Regions from separate parts of the Streptomyces sp. CWNU-52B genome, predicted to be linked through region 2. Evidence: riboswitches for the same ligand, from Rfam matches in the RefSeq annotation. Region 2 holds a riboswitch; the other holds the start of a gene.
What was found. Region 2 has a riboswitch for S-adenosylmethionine ahead of ACLVWQ_RS30020 (aminotransferase class V-fold PLP-dependent enzyme). Riboswitches for the same ligand answer to the same signal wherever they lie in the genome.

Region 1 (7,032 bases), on a different contig from region 2:
CGCCGAGCCCGGGGGCCGCCATCCGCGAGGAGTCGATCTACTGGGCGGGCGAGTCCGCGATCCACAGCGTGATACGCCCCGCCTGAGCCGTCCGCACGGCGGGCGGGGAGCTTGGGCCTAACTTCCCGCCCGTACCCGGCCGAGGAAGGCCGGGTGCCGGCCGAGACGGCGGACGTACCGCTCCAGGTTGAGGTACGGGGCCAGGGCGTCGGCCGTGCCGAGGTGGGTGAGCGCCACCCAGAGGTCCACGTCCGCGGCGCTGATCTCGGCGCCCAGCACATGAGGGTGCGCGGCCAGCTGATGGTCGAGCAGGGTCAGCGTCGCCGCCCGCGCGGGAGGCTGGGCGGCCGGTGTGACGTCCCGGGTGAGGAGTTCACGCAGGGCGTCGATCTCCGCGGCGAGGGCCGGCGGCCGCAGCACGGGCAGGCCGGCCGCCTCCGCCTCCCGGAGCCCGGAGAGGTCGGCCAGGTCGCGCAGGATGTCGGGCGTGTGGTTGCTGACGACGCGTCCGCTCCACCGGTCGCACAGCGCGGGCGCGGTGAGCGGCCCGTCGTAGTGGTGCCAGGTCGCCTCGTAGGCCCGGCGCAGCGCGGCGAAGGCGTCGGGTGTCTCGGCGGGGTGGGTCAGGACCGTCGTGGCGGTCGAGTGCTGAAGGCCCAGCAGGGCCAGGGTGATCGCGACCCGCTCCGAACGCTGACAGCCTTCGGACAGATACAGCTGATAGCGGTGCGGTGCCGGGTAGAAGCCGCCGGCGAGGCCGACGCCGATGCGACCGCGGAAGCGGTGCGGACGTACGGCGGGGCCGGGCACGGCCGCACCGCAGCCGGCCGCGGGGGTGACCGCCGTCCGTGCGGCGGCCGTCGCGAAGGTACCTGTGCTCGAACCGCGGGAAACTGTCTCGGGCATGGCTCTCCTGAGGGAATCGCGGAAGCCCTGGCAGCCTTGTGGGCACCAGTGGCGAAACGGGGTGACTGCGCTGTCGCTGTCGGCGTGCAGGTCCGGATCAGGCGGACATGCGGCGGACTAGTACGCGCTGGAGACGCGGAGCAGGTCGATGTGCAGTCGCCTCGTCAAGCCGTTCCTGGGCAATTCCCACCCGTCCACGGTCGGGGCTCGCACGAGGCGAGACCACGCTTGTCCCGCCGCTCCGGCGGAACCCGGTCGTCACCCGGGGCACCCCGTCGCGGTGGAAGGGTTGCCTGCCAGCGGGCCGGGGCCGATGAACCGCACGGACGGGGGAGGACCCCGCCCGACGGGCGCTGACAATCGTGACCGTCCCCGCAAGTGTCGGTGCGCTGAGTGAGGTCGTCAAGAAGCCCATACGACACGTCTCAACACGTGGGCAGACGAACAAGAACGGACGAACCGCCGGCCGGTGTGCGCCCGACCGTACCGGCCCTCGGACTCCTGTGAGAATTTTCCGACTGCCGGAAGAAACGGCACACCCGTACTGTTGTGTGCGTCGACGAGCAGACGCTGCCCGGCAACGGGACCGCACGGACGGAGGTGACGCACGTGGGACCACGCCCCGTGCCCTGCCTCCGCGTCCCGAAGCTCACACCGCGCCGCCGGGTGCGGCTGTACTCGCGGCCGCACATCGACCTGCTCCGCTTCGCCGGCGCGCTCTGTCGTCCCTGACCCGTACTCCACGCGGCTCCGCCCTCCTCCAGCGAGGGCCGGCTTTCTCCTACGGTCGATCAGGAAGGCACACCTCTCGTGTCCTCAACACCTGCTGCCCCGCCCTCTCCCGAGCCCGCCCCCTCCGCCGCCTCTTCTTCCGCCTTCCTGCACCTCGCCGTGGCGCTCGACGGCGCAGGCTGGCATCCCGCCGCCTGGCGTGAACCGGTGGCCCGCCCCCGTGACCTGCTCACTGCCGGCTACTGGACGGACCTCGTCACCGAGGCCGAACGCGGACTGCTCGACTTCGTGACCATCGAGGACGCCCTCGGTCTCCAGTCCTCGCGGTTCACCGAACCCGACGGGCGGACCGACCAGGTCCGCGGCCGCCTCGACGCCGTCCTCATCGCCGCCCGCGTCGCACCGCTGACCCGTCACATAGGGCTGCTGCCGACCGTGGTGACCCCCCATACGGAGCCCTTCCACATATCGAAGGCCATCGCCACCCTCGACTACGTGAGCTCCGGGCGCGCGGGCGTCCGGGTCCAGGCGTCGGTCCGCCGGAACGACGCCGCCCACTTCGGCCGCCGTACGTTCCCCTCGTTCCGCATCGAGGACCTGGACAGCCCCGAGGTGCGGGAGCTGACGATCGACCTCTTCGACGAGGCGGCCGACTACGTCGAAGCGGTCCGACGGCTGTGGGACAGCTGGGAGGACGACGCGGAGATCCGGGACGTCGCCACCGGCCGCTTCGTCGACCGGGACAAGCTGCACTACATCGACTTCGAGGGCAGGCACTTCAGCGTCAAGGGGCCCTCGATCACCCCCAGGCCCCCGCAGGGCCAGCCGCTGGTCGGCGCGCTCGCCCACGACTCCGTGACCGGTGCCCCGTACCGCCTGCTGGGCCGCTCCGCCGACCTCGGATTCGTCACCCCGCACGACGCGGCACAGGCCGAGGCGATCGTCGCCTCGGTGCGCGCCGAACAGGACGCGGCCGGGCGGGCGGGGGAGCCCCTGCACCTCTTCGGCGACCTGGTCGTCCTCCTCGACGAAGATCCGGCCGAGGCCGTGGCCCGCAAGGAGCGGCTCGACGCTCTCGCGGGCTACCCGTACACCAGCGACGCCCGTGTCTTCACCGGCACGCCGGCCCAACTGGCCGATCTGCTCCAGGAGTTGAGCCAGGCCGGACTGACCGGCTTCAGGCTGCGGCCCGCCGTCGCCGGCCACGACCTCCCGGCGATCACCCGGGGGCTGGTCCCCGAACTCCAGCGCCGTGGCGTCTTCCGGCACGCGTACGAGGCCGACACCCTGCGCGGGCTCCTCGGGCTCGAACGCCCGGCCAACCGCTACGCCGCCGCCGGAGCCGGAGTCCCTTCCGCCGACGCCGTCACCACCGCCTGAGCCGGAAGGACCCCGACCATGAGCAAGCCCGTCAAGCAGATCCACCTTGCGGCCCACTTCCCCGGCGTCAACAACACCACCGTGTGGAGCGACCCCGCGGCCGGCAGCCACATCGAGTTCAGCTCCTTCGCGCACTTCGCGCGCACCGCCGAACGCGCCAAGTTCGACTTCCTGTTCCTCGCGGAGGGTCTGCGCCTGCGCGAACAGGGCGGCAAGATCTACGACTTGGACGTCGTCGGACGGCCCGACACCTTCACCGTCCTGTCCGCGCTCGCCGCCGTCACCGAACGCCTCGGGCTGACCGGCACCATCAACTCCACCTTCAACGAGCCCTACGAGGTGGCGCGCCAGTTCGCGAGCCTCGACCACCTCTCCGACGGCCGCGCCGCCTGGAACGTCGTCACCTCCTGGGACGCCTTCACCGGCGAGAACTTCCGCCGCGGCGGCTTCCTCCCGCAGGAGGAGCGCTACTCCCGGGCCAAGGAGTTCCTGGCCACCGCGAACGAACTCTTCGACTCCTGGCACGGGGACGAGATCGTCGCCGACCAGGAGACGGGTACGTTCCTGCGCGACGCGAAGGCCGGCGCCTTCGTCCACCAGGGCCTGCACTTCGACATCGAGGGGCAGTTCAACGTCCCGCGCTCCCCGCAGGGCCGCCCGGTGATCTTCCAGGCGGGCGACTCCGAGGAGGGCCGCGAGTTCGCCGCCGCGAGCGCCGACGCGATCTTCAGCCGGTACGCCACCCTCGACGAGGGCCAGGCGTTCTACACGGACGTCAAGGGCCGCCTGGCCCGCCACGGCCGCACCCCCGACGAGCTGCTGATCCTGCCCGCCGCGACCTTCGTCCTCGGCGACACGGACGCCGAGGCCGAGGAACTGGCCCGCGAGGTACGCCGTCAGCAGGTCAGCGGGGCCACCGCGCTCAAGCACCTGGAGTTCGTCTGGAACCGCGACCTGTCCGCGTACGACCCGGACGGCCCGCTGCCCGACATCGACCCCGACCTCGGCGAGCACACCCTCGCCCGCGGCCGGGCCCAGGTCAGGATGTACCGCGACCCGCTGGCCACCGCCCGCGAGTGGCGGGAGCGCGCCGCGGCCAACAAGTGGTCCATCCGCGACCTGGTCATCGAGACGAGCAACCGCCAGGCCTTCGTGGGCTCCCCGGCGACGGTCGCGAACACCATCGACGCGTTCGTGCAGGCCGACGCCAGCGACGGGTTCATCCTCGTCCCGCACATCACCCCCGGCGGCCTCGACGTCTTCGCCGACACGGTCGTCCCGCTGCTCCAGGAGCGCGGCGTCTTCCGCACGGAGTACGAGGGCACGACCTTGCGCGACCACCTGGGACTGGTCCAGCCCTCCTCCCGGACCCGCTCGGACGGGGAGAACTCCACCGACGCCGCGGCGCGGGGCGAACGGGCCGCGTCATGAGGTTCCTGGCCATCACCCTGATCGTGCACGCGCCGGACCCGGTGACCGGAGTCCTCAAACCGACCGGCGACCGCTTCCGCGAAGTCCTCGACAACGCCGTACTGGCCGAGGAGTTGGGCTTCGACGGCTTCGGAGTGGGGGAGCGGCACGAGCGCCCCTTCATCTCCTCCTCGCCCCCCGTCGTCCTCAGCCACATCGCCGCCCTCACCTCCCGCATCCGCCTGTTCACGGCGGTGACCACACTCAGCCTCCTCGACCCGGTGCGCGCGTACGAGGACTACGCGACCCTGGACCACCTGTCCGGCGGCCGCCTCGAACTGATCATCGGCAAGGGCAACGGCGCCGCCCAGCGCGACCTGTTCCACGTCACCCCCGAGGACCAGTGGGACCGCAACGCCGAGAGCTACGAGGTGTTCCGCAAGCTCTGGCGACAGGACAAGGTGACCGCCGACACCCGCTTCCGCCCTGGCCTCGTCGACGCGGAGGTATGGCCCCGACCGCTCCAGCAGCCCATCCGCGTCTGGCACGGCAGCGCCACCAGCAAGGAGTCCGTCGACCTCGCCGCCCGCTACGGTGACCCGCTCTTCTCGGCGAACGTCTCCAATCCGATCGACCCGTACGCCGAGCTGATCGGCCATTACCGCGAACGCTGGGAGCACCACGGCCACGACCCGGCCCGTATCGCGGTGGGCGCCGGGACCGCCGGCTACTACGGGGCCCGTACGTCGCAGGAGGCGGTCAGCGCGTACCGGCCCGTCTTCGAAGGGCAGTTGGCGTTCCAGCGGCGGCTCGGTCTCCAGCCGGTGTTCGCCACCCTGGAGGACTTCGTGGAGCGCAGTTCGGCACTGATCGGCAGCCCGCAGCAGATCATCGAGAAGGTGCACCGCTACCACGAGCGGTTCGGCCACACGGTGCTGCATCTGCACGCGGACGCCGGTGGACTGACGGACACCCGGCACCGCGACTCGCTCGCCCTCTTCCAGTCGGACATCGCCCCGGTGCTGCGCCGTGAGATCCCCGACCCGCCGTTCCCCTGGGGCCCGGTGGAGGCCGGCCCGGTGCCGGCCGGACCCACGCCGTCGGTACCCGCCCCTGCCGCCGCCAGCCCCGTCTCCGCCGACCGCTGAGGAGCACCCCCACCCATGTCAGACATCCCTCTCGGCGTACTCGACCTCGTCCCGGTGTCGTCCGGCTCCACCGCCGCCGACGCCCTGCGCAACTCCATCGACCTGGCCCAGCAGAGCGAACGGTTCGGGTACGCGCGCTACTGGTTCGCCGAGCATCACCTGAACCCCGGGGTGGCCGGCACCTCACCGGCGGTCGTGCTCGCGCTCACCGCGTCCGCGACCTCGACGATCCGGCTCGGCTCCGGAGCCGTACAACTGGGCCACCGCACCGCCCTGTCCACGGTGGAGGAGTTCGGGCTGATCGACGCGCTGCATCCCGGGCGCCTCGACCTGGGCCTTGGGCGTTCCGGCGGCCGTCCGCCCGGCGGGCCCGTGGCCCCGCTGCCGGACGCGACGCCGGTGGTGGACGGGCGTGCCCCCAGTGGTCTGCTCATCCCGCCGAAGTTCTCCTTCGCGCACCTGCTCGGCTCACCGCGGGTCGCGCTGCAACTGGAGCTGCTCAAGCAGCCGAAGGCCGAGTCGCAGGAGTACGGCGAGCAGATCGACGACATCCTCGCGCTGCTGGCCGGCACCTACCGGTCGGCGGACGGCATCGAGGCCCATGTGGTCCCGGGGGAGGGCGCCGACCTCCAGGTGTGGATCCTGGGCAGCAGCGGTGGCGAGAGCGCCGAGGTGGCGGGCCGGGGCGGCCTGCGGTTCGCGGCGAACTACCACGTCAGCCCGGGGACCGTGCTGGAGGCGGTCGACGCGTACCGGGCGGCGTTCCGGCCCTCCGACGTCCTCGACAAGCCGTATGTGAGCGTCTCGGCCGACGTGGTGGTCGCCGAGGACGACGAGAGCGCCCGTGAGCTGGCCGCGGGCTACGGCCCGTGGGTCCGCAGCATCCGCACGGCCGAGGGCGCGATCCAGTTCCCCACTCCCGAGGAGGCCCGCGCCCATGTCTGGACCGACGCGGACCGGGAGCTGGTCCAGGACCGTCTCGACACCCAGTTCGTCGGCTCCCCGAGCCGGGTCGCCGGTCAGCTGGAACAGCTCCAGGCGGCCACCGGGGCCGACGAACTGCTGATCACCACCATCACCCACGGCCACGCCGACCGGGTCCGTTCGTACGAGCTGCTGGCGCGGGAGTGGCGACGGCGGTGAACGGCGGGCTCGGGCTCGTCCGCGGTGGGGCTTCCCGCTCCCCGCGGGCGCTGCCCGTGGGCCGGGCTCAGCCGAGGCCCACGTAGTCCTGCAGCGCCTGTGAGCGGGAGGGGTGGCGCAGCTTCGACATCGTCTTGGACTCGATCTGGCGGATGCGCTCACGGGTGACCCCGTACACCTGGCCGATCTCCTCCAGGGTCTTGGCCTGGCCGTCCAGGAGCCCGTACCGCAGGGTGATGATGCCTGCCTCGCGCGGGGTCATGTGGGAGAGGACGGTCTGGATGGTGTCCCGCAGGAGCCGGAACGACACCGC
Region 2 (7,032 bases):
ACCGGCCGGACCAGGTCTCCACCGGTGCGCAGCCCGACTGGTACATGGGCTTCTCCGAGGGTCTGATCCGTGTCATGCCGGGCTGGGAGATCAACGCCTGGGGTCATACGCTCGCGCTGGGCGTGTTCATCCCGCTGATGATCTTCCCGCTGGTCCTGGTCGCGATCGCGGTCTACCCGTTCGTCGAGTCCTGGGTCACCGGTGACAAGCGCGAGCACCACATCCTGGACCGCCCGCGCAACGTCCCGACCCGTACCGGGTTCGGTGTGGCCTGGATGACCTGGTACTTCGTTCTGTTGATCGGTGGTGGGAACGACCTCTGGGCGACCCACTTCCACCTGTCGATCAACACGATCACCTGGTTCGTGCGCATCGCGTTCTTCGTGGCGCCCGTCCTGGCGTTCATCATCACCAAGCGGATCTGCCTCGGCCTCCAGCGCCGCGACAAGGACAAGGTGCTGCACGGCCGCGAGTCGGGCATCATCAAGCGCCTGCCGCACGGTGAGTTCGTCGAGGTGCACGAGCCGCTCAGCCAGGAGGCCCTGCACACCCTCACGGCCCACGAGCAGTACGAGCCGGCCGCGATCGGCGCGAGGACCGACGAGAACGGTGTCGAGCGCAAGGTGAAGGCCCCGCAGAAGCTGCGCTCCAAGCTGAGCAACGCGTACTACGGGGAGGACAACCAGATCCCGAAGCCCACCGCTGAGGAGTACAAGGAGATCACGAGCGGCCACGGCCACCACTGATCCTCCGCCTGTTCGCCACGGCAGGAGCCCCGTCCATTGCCTGGACGGGGCTCTTCGCCGTCCCGGGGGCTGGATAGGGTGGGACCCGTTCCCGTACGGGCCACGAGCTACGGGCGCATCCCCACAGGAGTCCCCATCGCGGGACGGACGGACCCAGGAGCGGCATATGAGCGCTGTGACCCCCGCTGGAGGCGACACCGCGGCGGTCCGTTCCTGGCCCGTCCTGTTGAACGGGCTGCTGGACGGGCGCGATCTGAGTGCCGACGACACCGCCTGGGCGATGGACCTCATCATGCGGGGCGAGGCGACGGACGCGCAGATCGCCGGGTTCGTGGTGGCGCTGCGGGCCAAGGGCGAGACCGTCGAGGAGATCGTCGGGTTCGTCCGGGCCATGTACGAGCACGCGAACGTGATCGAGGTGCCGGGGGACACCGTCGACATCGTCGGTACGGGCGGCGACGGGGCGAAGACCGTCAACATCTCCACCATGTCGGCGATCGTCATCGCCGGGACCGGCGCCAAGGTCGTCAAGCACGGAAACCGGGCGGCCTCCTCCGCCTCCGGGGCCTCCGACGTGCTGGAGAAGCTCGGGGTCAATCTGGCGCTGCCGACGGATCGGGTGGCGGAGGTCGCCGAGGTGGCCGGGATCACCTTCTGCTTCGCGGCCAAGTTCCATCCGGCGATGCGTCATGTGGGTGCCGCGCGGGGGCAGTTGGGCATCAGGACGGTGTTCAACGTGCTCGGTCCGCTGACCAACCCCGCGCGGGTGAAGGCACAGGCGGTCGGGTGCGCCGACCCGCTGATGGCGCCGATCATGGCCGGGGTGTTCGCCGAGCGCGGCAACTCCTCGCTGGTCTTCCGCGGTGACGACGGGCTCGACGAGCTGACGACGACGGCGACCTCGCGGGTGTGGGTCGTGCGGGACGGGAAGGTCCGCGAGGAGGCCTTCGACCCGCGGGACGTGGGGATCGAGCTGGTGCCCGTGGAGGCGTTGCGAGGGGCTGACGCGTCGTACAACGCGGATGTCGCGCGGCGGCTGCTGCAGGGGGAGACCGGGCCGGTCCGGGACGCGGTGCTGCTGAACTCCGCGGCGGCGTTGGTGGCGCTGACGCCGGGCGCCGGGCCGCTCGCGGAGCAGATCCGGGCGGGGATGGCTCGCGCCGCGGAGGCGATCGACTCGGGGGCGGCGCTGCGGACGCTCGACCGGTGGGTGGCTGCCACCAACCGGTAGCTGGGCGGGTGGGGCTGGTCGCGCAGTTCCCCGCGCCCCCGAGAGACGCAGTTCCTCGCCCCCCGGAAAGGACCGCGCGCCCGGCACCGCGACCCACGCCGTCCCGGTATACGGACATCCGTAGTGCGCTCGGAAGATCGTGTGGCAAGATGCTGGCAGGTCATGAGTGACAGTCATGAGGCCCCGGCCGACTGTCCGGCAACCCTCCGTCCGTGGCGGGGTGCCCCGGGTGAAGACCAGGTCGTAGGCAGTGAGGTCTACGGCAAGCGCGGACCCCTCACCGCTCGCTGGAGCGGACACACCAGGGGTCCTGGTCGTTCGAGGGAGCCTTTCATGAGCAAGCGAATGCGATAGGGCGCCGAGCCCCACTTCCGCGTACCCCTTTCACCTCTCCTGTGCCGAGCCGCCGAGGCCTGCCCGCCCGCGGCCCGCACAGTGATCTCGCCTGCCTCTCAGGAGTTCGCCATGTCTGTCTCCACCGCTGCCGCCGACCGGTCCGTCCAGGCTGTCCAGTCCGTCGAGTCCGTCGAGACCGGGTGTCAGGACGTCTCCGGGTCCGGATCGCTGCCCGTGCTGGGCCGGGACGTCACCGTCCCGCTCGTGACCGGCGGCGAGGTCACCTACGCCGCGCTCGACTACGCCGCCAGCGCCCCCGCCCTCCAGCGGGTGTGGGACGACGTGGCCGCGTACGCCCCGTACTACGGGAGCGTGCACCGCGGGGCCGGGTACCTGTCCCAGCTCTCCACGGATCTCTTCGAGAACGCCCGCAGGACCGTCGCGGAGTTCCTCGACTGCCGGGACGACGGCGACCAGGTCGTCTTCACCCGGTCCACCACCGACTCGCTGAACCTCCTCGCCGCCGCCCTCCCCGCCGGCTGCCAGGTCTTCGTCTTCGAGACCGAGCACCACGCGTCGCTGCTGCCCTGGCGGGACGCCCGGGTCACCTATCTCGACGCCCCGCGCACCCCGGGCGAGGCCGTCGCCACGCTGGAGCGGGCCCTGGCCGAGCGCGACCCGCGGGGACCGGCGCTCGTGTGCGTCACGGGTGCCTCGAACGTCACCGGTGAGCTGTGGCCCGTACGGGAGCTGGCCGCCGCCGCCCATACCCACGGCGCCCGCATCGTGCTCGACGCCGCCCAGCTCGCGCCCCACCACCCGGTCTCCGTACGGGAGCTGGACGTGGACTGGGTCGCGTTCTCCGGGCACAAGCTGTACGCGCCGTTCGGGGCGGGTGTGCTGGCCGGACGCGCGGACTGGCTGACCGAGGCCGAGCCGTACCTCGCCGGCGGAGGCGCCTCGCGCAAGGTGACGCGGCGGGTCGACGGGGGTGTCGACGTCGAGTGGCACGAGAGCGCCGCACGGCACGAGGCCGGGTCGCCCAACGTCATCGGCGCCTACTCCATCGCCTCCGCCTGCAAGGCCCTCACCGAGGCCGGCTTCACCTCGCTGGTCGCCCGGGAGCGGCACCTGATCGACACCGTCCTCGCCGGTCTCGCCGAGGTGCCCGAGGTCCGCGTCCTGTCCCTCTTCGGCGACGACGCCCCGCGCGTCGGCGTCATCTCGTTCGTCGTCGAGGGCTGGAACAGCTCGCACTTCGCCGCCGCGCTCTCCGCCGAGTACGGCATCGGCGTCCGCGACGGCCTCTTCTGCGCCCACCCTCTCGTCCGTACGCTCCTCGGCAGCGACCCGCAGTCCCAGGGCGAGTGCGGAGCCCCCGAGGCCGCGCCCGGCGAGAAGTCCCTGAACGCCATCCGCGTCAGCTTCGGCGCCGGCACCCCCGACGAGCACGTGGAGCGTTTCGTACGGGCCGTGCGGGAACTGGTCCAGGACGGCGCCCGCTGGAACTACCGCACGCAGGACGGCCGCTGCGTCCCCACGGCCTGACGGCGGCCCACTCCTGAGGGGCGGTGTCCTGGGGCCGCTTCCGCAACAGCCCTAGTTGTCGCCGCCGATGGCGAACGCCGCCTCCAGGTCGTGCTGGGAGTAGGTGCGGAACGCCACATGCGTGTCCGTGCCCTCCACCCCCGGGATCTTGCTGATCATCCCGGGGATGACGTCGGCCAGGTCGTCGTGGGCCTTCACCCGCACCATGGCGATCAGGTCGTACGTCCCGGTCACGGAGAAGACCTCGCTGACGCTCTCCAGCGCCGCGACCGACTCGGCGATCTCGGGAATCCGGTCCACGCTGGTCTTGATGAGCACGATCGCGGTGATCACGGCTGGTTTTCTCCCTCGGGGGCCGGCGCTGGGGATTTCACTCTAGCCGGACGGCCGTACGCCACCCACGCGTAGAGGAACCCGGCGGAGAACCCCAGCAGGTGCGCCAGATAGGCGACCCCGGGCCCCTGGGACGCGCGGCCCGCGGCCAGCCACTGCAGGGACACCCAGAACGGCAGCACCACCCAGGCGGGAAACCGCAGCGGCAGGAAGAAGAGGAACGGGAAAAGACTGGTCACCCGGGCTTTGGGGAACAGGTAGAGGAACGCGCCGAGGACAGCGGAGATCGCCCCGGACGCGCCGACGAGGGTCCCTGACGAGTCGGCGTGGACCACCGCGTAGCCGAACAGGGCGAGATAGCCGCAGCCCAGGTAGAAGAGGGCGAAGCGGACGTGGCCCATCCGCTCCTCGGCCATCGCCCCGAAGACATAGAGGAAGAGCATGTTCCCCAGAAGATGCAGCCAGCTGCCGTGCACGAAGAGCGCGGTGGCGGGGGTGACGGCGGCCCGCAGTGATCCCTCGAACAGTTCGACGGGCACCACGCCCCACTGTTCGAAATAGGCCCGCTGCGCGGAAAGCAGCCGGTCACCGGTGCCGTACGCGGGACTGAGCCCCGCCGCAGGGCTGATCACGAAGACCGCGCAGCACAGGGCGATCAGCCCGTAGGTCACCGGAGCGGGGTGATGCCGGAGGGCCCTGACCGTCCTGGCCGCCCTGTCGAGGGGGCGACCCCAGTTGGCGAGCATGAGCAGAGCATGACGTAACGGGACCAAGTCGCGCAGATCGCCTCGCCGCTCCAGGTGGACGGGCGTCGAGTACCCGCCAGGCCGTAGGGTTACGAGCCACACGCTCCAGGGAATCTGGTGCGGCACGGAGATTCAGGAAAGAGAGCGACTGCCACGATGACGGTTCCCCTTCCGACTGCCGAGACCCGGTGGCGCTGCACGCTCTGCGGCAACCTCACGCGCTTCGACGTGACGCGTTCGTCGAAGGTCGTCGAGTACGTGCATCTGGACCTGGCCGGGGAACCGAAGGTCGAGGAGAGCAAAGTGGTCAGTGAGACCATCGAGTCCGTGCGCTGTCGCTGGTGCAACGCGGTGGATCAGGTGGAACTGGTGGACAGGCCGGGCGCCGGCTCCTGACGGGAGCGGGCCCCGCACGGACGAGGGGTGAAGGATGGTGGAGGCCACAGGCGGGGAGCCGGACGACGGCGACGCCGAGGTGCTCGACCGTCCGCTGCCCGACGGCGTGCGCCGCAGGGTCGTGCAGATCGTCTCCGACGGCTTCGGCGGGCTGACCGTGGGCGAACTGCCCACGCAGCTGAGACAGTACGCCCGGTTCGCCCCCAACCGCCGTGCCAAGTTCGCGGGTACCGCGATGGCCGCGGCCATGGAGACCGACCCGCTTTTCAGACAGCGCATCGCCGAGAAGCTCAGGGACGCCCAGCCCGAGCTGGCCGGCGCTCTCGACTCGGGCTCACCGCCCCCGGCCGCGGACCCGCTGGACGTGGCGGCCGCGGCCTATGTGCTGCGCCCCCCCGGCTGGGTGAAACTGGTCACCGCCGCGGGCGAGGAGGCCCTGCGCGCGGACGCGGAGCGCGCCGACGAGGAGAGCCGCGCCGAGCTGGAGCGGCTGCGCGGGGAGCTCGCCGAGGCCCGTGGCCAGACCCGGGCCGAGACGGAGCGGCTGCGGACCGAGCTCGACGCGGCGAAGAAGGAAGCCGAATCGCTTCACCGCAAGCTGCGCGGCGCCCTCAGTGACGTCAAGCGCGGCGAGGCCGCGCTGCGCAAGCTGCGCGGCGAGATGGACGCCGTGCGCGGCGAGGCGCAGGTCCAGTTGTCGGCCGCCGAGAGCGAGGCCCGGCGGCTCAAGCAGCGGCTCGGCGAGGTCGAGGGCTCCCTGGAGGCCACCCGCCGCGCGGCCCGCGAAGGCCGCAGCGTCGAGGACATGCGCGTACGACTGCTCCTGGACACCGTGCTCGACGCGGCACAGGGGCTGCGGCGTGAACTCGCCCTGCCGCCGGTGTCGGTGCGGCCCGCGGAGACCGTGGACGCGGTCGAGCCGGGCCGGATGACGCCCAAGGACATCGCGGCCCGTGCCCTGTCCGAGCACGATCCCGCCGTCCTCGACCAGTTGCTGGCGCTGCCGCAGGCGCATCTGGTCGTCGACGGCTACAACGTCACCAAGACCGGCTATCCCCAGATGCCGCTGGAGAAACAGCGGCTGCGGCTCCTCGGCCAGCTCTCGCAGCTCGCCGCGCAGTCCGGCGCCGAGGTCACCTGTGTCTTCGACGGGGCCGAGCTGGCCGCCCCGGTGCTCCTCGCGCCGCCGCGCGGGGTGCGGGTGCTGTTCTCCAAGGCGGGCATCACGGCGGACGAGTTGATCCGTCAGCTGGTGCGCGCGGAGCCGCCGGGGCGGCCCGTCATCGTCGTCTCGACCGACCGCGAGGTGGCCGACGGCGTGGCCGCCGCGGGCGCTCGGCCGGTGGCCTCCGTGGTGCTGCTCAAGCGCTTTTCGAGGGGTTGAACCCGCCGTTCGCGGGCAGCCTCGTCACTTGGGTGGTCCGCGGTCGCCCTTCTGTCCCGTACGCCTCATACGCGACGGACGCACCAAGAGCAACAGATGCTCGCCTTGCCCCGATTGGCGAAACCTTCACGCCACGTAGGGTCAATCGATCGTTACTGCACGTGAGTTGATTGTAAAGAATGCGATCGGTGAGCGAGATTTTCCTCAAGAGGATTTGAACTGATCACAGGGTGGTCACTAGGGTCAGGCCTCGAACCTTCGCTCGGGTGATCACTCAATGGGAGTGACGGTGAAGGGGCACCGCCAACCGGC

Region 1: linked by a shared signal. The riboswitch ahead of ACLVWQ_RS26515 (putative leader peptide) and the one ahead of ACLVWQ_RS30020 (aminotransferase class V-fold PLP-dependent enzyme) in region 2 are both predicted to bind S-adenosylmethionine.

Annotation. Positions count from the first base shown of each region.
Region 1 is NZ_JBLFJV010000028.1:129,288-136,319, forward strand. It holds gene ACLVWQ_RS26505 (C40 family peptidase) at 1-86, shown strand, start outside; gene ACLVWQ_RS26510 (glutathione S-transferase family protein) at 118-906, opposite strand; gene ACLVWQ_RS26515 (putative leader peptide) at 1,024-1,119, opposite strand; SAM riboswitch class IV at 1,126-1,274, opposite strand; gene ACLVWQ_RS26520 (putative leader peptide) at 1,573-1,638, shown strand; gene ACLVWQ_RS26525 (LLM class flavin-dependent oxidoreductase) at 1,717-3,018, shown strand; gene ACLVWQ_RS26530 (NtaA/DmoA family FMN-dependent monooxygenase) at 3,037-4,449, shown strand; gene ACLVWQ_RS26535 (LLM class flavin-dependent oxidoreductase) at 4,446-5,576, shown strand; gene ACLVWQ_RS26540 (LLM class flavin-dependent oxidoreductase) at 5,592-6,719, shown strand; partial or broken gene ACLVWQ_RS26545 (RNA polymerase sigma factor) at 6,787-7,032, opposite strand, start outside.
Region 2 is NZ_JBLFJV010000044.1:80,226-87,257, forward strand. It holds gene ACLVWQ_RS30010 (cytochrome b) at 1-746, shown strand, start outside; gene trpD (anthranilate phosphoribosyltransferase) at 913-1,977, shown strand; SAM riboswitch class IV at 2,136-2,252, shown strand; gene ACLVWQ_RS30020 (aminotransferase class V-fold PLP-dependent enzyme) at 2,443-3,861, shown strand; gene ACLVWQ_RS30025 (Lrp/AsnC family transcriptional regulator) at 3,913-4,194, opposite strand; gene ACLVWQ_RS30030 (rhomboid family intramembrane serine protease) at 4,191-4,940, opposite strand; gene ACLVWQ_RS30035 (hypothetical protein) at 5,097-5,336, shown strand; gene ACLVWQ_RS30040 (NYN domain-containing protein) at 5,371-6,720, shown strand.